2 regions of the Tindallia californiensis genome follow, and region 2 is predicted to be linked to the other one. Evidence: riboswitches for the same ligand, from Rfam matches in the RefSeq annotation. Region 2 holds a riboswitch; the other holds the start of a gene.
What was found. A riboswitch is a leader RNA that binds a small molecule or an ion and turns the genes downstream of it on or off. The one in region 2 is predicted to bind glycine.
Positions count from the first base shown of each region.

Region 1 (3,423 bases), on a different contig from region 2:
TACAATTTCTGCATCCTCTCCAAAAGCTGTGTTAAATGCCATCCCAGGCCCTACTACGCCTTCTCTCAGCTCTGGTGGAATATCTGCTTTTTCTTCGCCACCAATTCCAGCAAAGAATTGATTCACATAATGAACAATTCGCTTTTTAGCCATTTCAACCTTCCTTTCTTTTTTTACCTCAGGTATTTATTCCTGCAGATTTTTTATCCTTTAGCTATTCTTTAGCTTATGATTTTCTTTAATAGGCAGCGGCTGACAGGTGTCCAAATCCTAATTCATTGGTGGCTCCTGTAATCGCCTGAATTTCTACTTCAATGGAACCGTCGTCTCTTAAACTTCCATCAAAGCCACCTGCAATAGAATCAACGTAAGCGGTCGTTCCGATCAGTCGGTTCATATCTGGCAGTACAATGGTTTCGTTGGCATTTCCATTTGTAACAACGGCGTTGGCTTTCGGGTCAGCATCTGCTAAAGATTGACTAGCTCCGTCCCGACCGGCATATTCATCTGTTACAATAACCGTTTTAATGCCTTTTTCTTCAATTTTTCGGCAGTTCATAATTAAGTCAGTATCTGGATTTCCGAAACCTTCTTGAGTAACAATGGCTCCGTCCAGCCCCATAAATTCACATAGTTTTGCGGTCCAGTTGGAAGAACGCTCTTTATCAGCCAAGGTAACATTTTCGTTGGTGATAATAACTCCCAGAAAGTTTATTGTTTTTCCGTGCTCTTCGTATAAGTCTTCGATTACCGGGTTATTCAAATGCACATAGGTTGGGTTTTTATCGCAAGCAGATACGCAGTTTCCACTAACAATGGCACCATCCATAATTTCTGTTGGATACATTACGGTTGGAACCAGCTTTTTTGCATCCACGCCGTAAACATAGGTATCATGCAGTAGTCCTTGAGTTTGCAACATATATACATAACCAACCCGAGGCAGGTCCGGATGTAGTTCGGCTGCTTCTCTAGGTGCCAGTGTTTCATAAGTTTTCACTTCATCTGGTTCTATATTTTTGATCACTTCACCTATAAAAGCGGCTGCTTTCAAGCCAATGGTTCTTAAAGCAGCTTCATGTTCGTGGGCTTTAATACCTGGTTTTGGCTCTGCTGTAATAACAATATTATGGGTTTTTGAGAAAGGTGTGTATTCTGCTCCAGGTCCAGACATATCAATAATGCCTTCCTGGAAACCAACTACCTTACCAGCTGTCACCACCGCTACATTTTTCATCGCATGGGTTCGTCCATTACCTACAGTGTGTACCTTCCCTAACATGCCAGGAAAGATAGAGCCATGTCCTTTTACTTTAACCCTTGGCTCAATCACGTCTTTTACCGGAGTAATACGTACAGATTCGCCTGGATGAGCTAAGTCTACCCGCATTTTCCATAGGTGTTCTTCGCCTCCAATAGCCTCCAGTAACTCTCTGTGGTCAACGACCAGAATGCGCCCGTCCACATGGGTTTTATCCCCAAACTGAACGTCTTCGATAAAGATTTTTCCTAACTCCAGCTTCATTTTTTTCTCTCCTTTCTTTTCTCTTCCTTCTACAAATTACATACAATGCTATCTGATAAAACATTTTTGCTTTTTTAGTCTGATGCTTTCCCTCTATTCTTTACTCTCTAATCTCATCCTGTTTTTCTTTGCTTCCCCGATCCATCACCGGCTTTATTAAATCCAGATCTATCAGTTGGAGATCCGGTAAATCTTCATCTCGATAGGTCCGCAATGAATTTAATTTCCCGTCCTTCCCCTTAAAGGAGTTCAGTAAGGAAAAGACCTGTTCCAAGGTTTGTAATGACGTCATATGAAGCGAATCAGCCCAGTCAGATATTACCACGGTGCGATAAGGAGTTTCATAGGGCTTAATGCTGCCTACCAGGGGATGGGATATGATCTGATGACCGGTATGAACCAGATCCCGTACTTTTCGCAACACAGCTTCGTAATCTCCTTCTACCCAAAGTAGGGGTATCAGACTTCCCTCCAACTCTTTTTTCACCATTGGATTATTAGTTACTACCATCCTATCACCGCCAGGGATAAATTATTTCATTCACGTGAAACGATTCATGATCACCAGTTCGAAAAAACAAAAAGAGCAAACAAGACACTGTCCTGTTTGCTCTGTATTGGTACCTGAGAGTTTCTCCCTGTTGATCAGCAATCTTCAACAAGACTTGCTCCTTCGGTGCTTTCGCTTTCCAGAGATCTGTCCGCATGCGGTCTTTTTGCCTGAGAAATTCACTAACGCTGTTCGGCGGTTAGCTTTTACCTTCGGCGGCCCATCATCGGACTCTCTCCCACATACATCATCCAGTATTTTTATGAAGTTATCAAGAAAGTTTCACACTGACATCGATCTTTGTAATCATTGTATAACGTTTTCCTATAAAAATCAATCTTTTTTTGATAATAAATTAACAAAATTTCAAAGTGCGCTATTCAGCCCCAGGCAAGCTTTGTCGCTCTTCCAACCGAATATCAGTAATCACAAACAGGATGCTTAGTTTCTGCTGCGATCTTGTCTGGATCTCTGCCATGACTACCAATGCTTGGACATAAGCATCCTCTTTTTTGAAAAACAAGAAGCCTAAAGGCGCCTGTTTTGAACCTTCCAATCAACACATTACAATTAGTAAGGAAAAAACGCTCATAATTTTGTGTAAAAGCACTAATGTCATTTTCTTTAGAGTATTGTGAAATAATGGTAAAATTAAGATGTAAGCAATCGAAAAATAGCAGTGTCAGAAGATGAATGCAACGTAATATTAAAAGGAGGTTTTTTAATGATAAGTAAGTTCAATTATTCAAAACCCCAGACAACGCAAGAAGCCATCGATTTTTTATCAGCTAATCCGGGGACTAAAATCTTGGCCGGCGGTACAGATCTTATGATATCGCTTCGAAGGAACGTAGAGATGGTGGATAACATTTTAGATGTCAAAGGAATTGAAGAACTTCATCGATTTGACTATAAAAATGGTGAAGGTCTTTATATCGGAGCCACTGTATTAGTCAATGAATTAGCTGAGTCTGATACTGTGATTGAAAAATATCCTGCACTTTCACAAGCTGCAGGCTCTTTAGCTTCCTATCAATTGAGAAACAGAGCAACCCTTGTGGGCAATATTTGCAATGCATCGCCTGGAGCAGATCTTTCATCCCCTCTTCTCACTTATCAGGCAACGGTTCATATTGAAGGACCTAATGGAAAAAGAGAGTTAGCACTGGAAAATTTCTTTACAGGAGTTAAAAAAACAGCATTAAAAGATAATGAAATTGTTTTAGGTGTATCTCTTCCGGATGTGGAACCAGGAGATATGAGTGAATTCAGAAGGCAAACGCGTGTGAAAGGCCATGATTTAGCAACCGTAGGCATTACAATAAGAAGAACCGCAGACAAAAGGACT
Region 1 is NZ_FNPV01000008.1:60,825-64,247, forward strand. Features, by position in the region: gene grdB (glycine reductase complex selenoprotein B) at 1-153, opposite strand, end outside; gene BLV55_RS11440 (glycine/sarcosine/betaine reductase component B subunit) at 239-1,525, opposite strand; gene BLV55_RS11445 (GrdX family protein) at 1,626-2,036, opposite strand; glycine riboswitch at 2,136-2,220, opposite strand; glycine riboswitch at 2,224-2,326, opposite strand; gene BLV55_RS11455 (FAD binding domain-containing protein) at 2,800-3,423, shown strand, end outside.
Region 1: it holds a riboswitch for glycine, as region 2 does, so the genes downstream of both, BLV55_RS11445 (GrdX family protein) here and gcvT (glycine cleavage system aminomethyltransferase GcvT) in region 2, are expected to answer to the same signal.

Region 2 (3,423 bases):
TTTCGTCTCCCTGAACATCCACCCATTCATGCTCACTGGTAAATAATAACTTTTCCATTTCTCTCATTGTTATTCCTCCCTTATATTCATTTATAATCATTACATGAAACTCTAGTTAGTTCTTTCGCCATTCCAATTAACCTTTAGATTTTGTATTCTTTCTGTAAAAAGGGGTCGGTATTAATTTTGCTTCCACCTGTTTTTTTCGTATTTGAATCGTTATTTGTTCTTGTCCTTCTATGGTTTTTCGATCTACTAACGCCAAACCAACGTTTTTATTTAATGTTGGTGATACATAACCCGTTGTCACAAATCCTATCTTTTCACCTTCTAATAAAACATCATATTCACTTCTCGGAATCCCTTTGCCAAGCATTTCAAAGCCTACTAGCTTTCTGGGAATCCCTGCTTCCTTTTGTTTTTTAAGAGCTTCTAATCCAATAAAATCATCTTTCTTTAACTTAACAAAAAAACCATATCCTGCTTCAACTGGTGAAATATCTTTCGATATTTCATGCCCATACAACGGAAGTCCTGCCTCAAAGCGCAATGTATCTCTACAACCTAGCCCTGCAGGTTGGATACCTTCGTCCTCACCAGCCTTCATCAAAGCTTTCCATACGGTTTCTAACTCATCCCATTTTGTATATATTTCAAAACCATCTTCGCCGGTATAACCAGTTCTGGAGATAAGACACTTAACACCAGCAATTGTTACATGATCCTTAAAGTTGAAAAATTTAATTTCAGATAGGTTCTGGTCCGTAACCCTTTGAGTAATTTCCTCTGCCAGCGGCCCCTGGATAGCAAGTTCTGCTGTCCTATCTGATTCATCAATAACATCCACTTCGAATTTTTGAGCTTTCTCATTGATCCAATCCAGATCCTTTTGAACATTCCCAGCATTAATAACAAGCAGATACTCATCCTGAGCAAATCGATATACGAGCAAATCATCCACTACCCCACCTTCGGGATAGCACATAAAGGTATACAGTATTTCACCATCTTTCATCGAAGAGAAGTCATTTGTTAGCAAATGCTGAATAAAGGACAGGGCTTCCTTTCCTTTCACCCTTACTTCTCCCATGTGGGATACATCAAACATACCTGCCTTTTGTCTGACGGCGTGGTGTTCTGACATCAGCCCTTCATACTGAACAGGCATCTGCCATCCTGCATACTCCACCATTTTACCTCCATTGGCATCATGCCACTGATAAAGTGGTGTTCGTTTTTCTTCTGTCATATTGCTCCTCCTTCCTTTGCTAGCCTCCTTGTTATAACTACCCAACATTTTGCTTATCTCACATCAAAAAGACACACAAGTACCAATAAGGATTGATAATTGCATGCCCTCTGTCGTAAGCCTGAGAGATTCTGCTTCCAGGTTATTTATTTTTGAAACACCTGGCTGCATTGCACCTTCGGCGTCCTTGCGGATCTTTCCAGAGTTTCGTCCTATAGCGATCCTTTTTCCTGAAAGTTTCTATGTAGAAATCCCAGCTCTACATATTGCTCCTTCGGCTCCTTAACGGACTCTCTCGCTATCCTCATCCGAATATATATGTTTTTAACATTTCTTTAATCAATTTCATTGTATCTCGGTTAAGACTTTATTTCAATGTTTATTCTTAAATAATTTAGAATTCTTTCTCTAAATTGATTTTGTCATTTCCCTTAACTGAGTGTATAATCAATAATCATCATCCCTATTTTATTTTTAGTCAGGAGAAGTTTTCTATGAAACTGCTACCCTTTCTTAAGCCTTACCGTTGGCCGTTAATGATTATCTTTTTTCTTTTGATGATCATTTCATTTTTAACCACCGTACCTCCCTGGATAATGCAATACGCTATTGACGAAGTGCTGCCCAGTGGCAATGCCAATTGGTTGCCTTGGCTTGCTTTTGGAATTCTTTTGGTATCCCTTACAGAAGGTATTCTAAGTTTTATTCAGCAAGTATTCAGTGAGTACATCGGCCAAAAGATCATTTACTCCATAAGAAACCAAGTTTTCCATCATATAAACCAGCTGTCTTTTTCTTTTTATGATAAAACCAGGACAGGAGACTTAATGTCACGAATTGTTTCAGATGCGGACACTTTAAACCGCTTTATCAGCTTTGGCTTGCTGAAAGTGTTCACAAATGCGCTGATTCTCATTTGGATCTTCATTACCTTGCTTTATTGGAATTATCTAATGGGCATCCTTTTTTTATTTTTGATCCCTCCTATGACCCACGCCATGTTTGTTTATGCCCGTAGAGTCCGTCCTGCTTTTCAAAAGATACGAAAACATACTGGCATCTTATCTTCTCAGGCTCAGGAAAATCTATCGGGAATTGAGGTTATTAAAAGTTTTGGAAATGAAGGCTATCAGCATAGCCAGTTTACAGAGGAAAACGAAAAAGTGCTTAACCATACCTTAGCAGCCAACAAGATCAGTGCCTTTTGGATGCCTTATGCCGAAACTTTGATTGGCTTTTTTACAGGTATTGTATTGTTAATGGGAGGTTGGTTAGCCTCCATGGGTCAGATCAGTACCGGAACTCTCGTCGCTTTTTTGGCTTACATCAATATGTTGCGTCGCCCCATCCGCCAAACCGGATTTCTTCTCAATTTGTTTAGCCAGAGTGACGCGGCCGCCAGCAGAATCTTCGACCTTCTCAATCAAAAGGATTCACTAACCGATATTCCGAATGCCCGAAATTTCAAAACCATTCAACAATCCATAGTCCTTAACCATATTTCGTTTGCTTACAAGGATCAACTGGTTTTATCTGATATCAATCTACAAATTTTTCCTGGCGAATCTATCGCTTTGATAGGCCCTTCCGGTGCTGGCAAAACGACCTTAGTCCACTTGCTGATGCGATTCTATCAGCCTACAAAGGGCACCCTATTCATCGACGATATTCCTATTTCTCATTATTCCCTTAGCAGCTTACGGACAAAAATAGGTTTTGTGATGCAAGATCCTTTTTTATTTAACGGAAGCATTGAAGACAACCTGCGCTTAGGTTCACCAACAGCTACTTTTCAAGAAGTACAGCAAGCTGCCAAGGAAGCACAACTGGATTCTTTTATTCAGTCCTTGCCCTCTGGTTATAAAAGCCAGATCGGCGAAAGAGGAGTGTTCCTTTCCGGTGGTCAGGCTCAACGGTTAGCTTTAGCCAGAGTATTGCTAAAAAAACCAGAAGTATTGATTCTCGATGAACCCACTTCTAATATTGATAGTATTACCGATTCGGCAATTATGGATACTATTGCTGTGCTTATGCAAGATCGAACTACTATTACAATTGCCCACCGTCTTTCCACCATCCAAAACGCTACCCGGGTGCTTTATTTGCAGAAGGGCCATTTACTTGCTTCCGGAACTCATCAAGAGCTTATGAAAAATAGCGATGACTATAGAAAG
Region 2 is NZ_FNPV01000004.1:238,677-242,099, reverse strand. Features, by position in the region: gene gcvH (glycine cleavage system protein GcvH) at 1-67, opposite strand, end outside; gene gcvT (glycine cleavage system aminomethyltransferase GcvT) at 137-1,249, opposite strand; glycine riboswitch at 1,358-1,454, opposite strand; glycine riboswitch at 1,458-1,557, opposite strand; gene BLV55_RS07075 (ABC transporter ATP-binding protein) at 1,744-3,423, shown strand, end outside.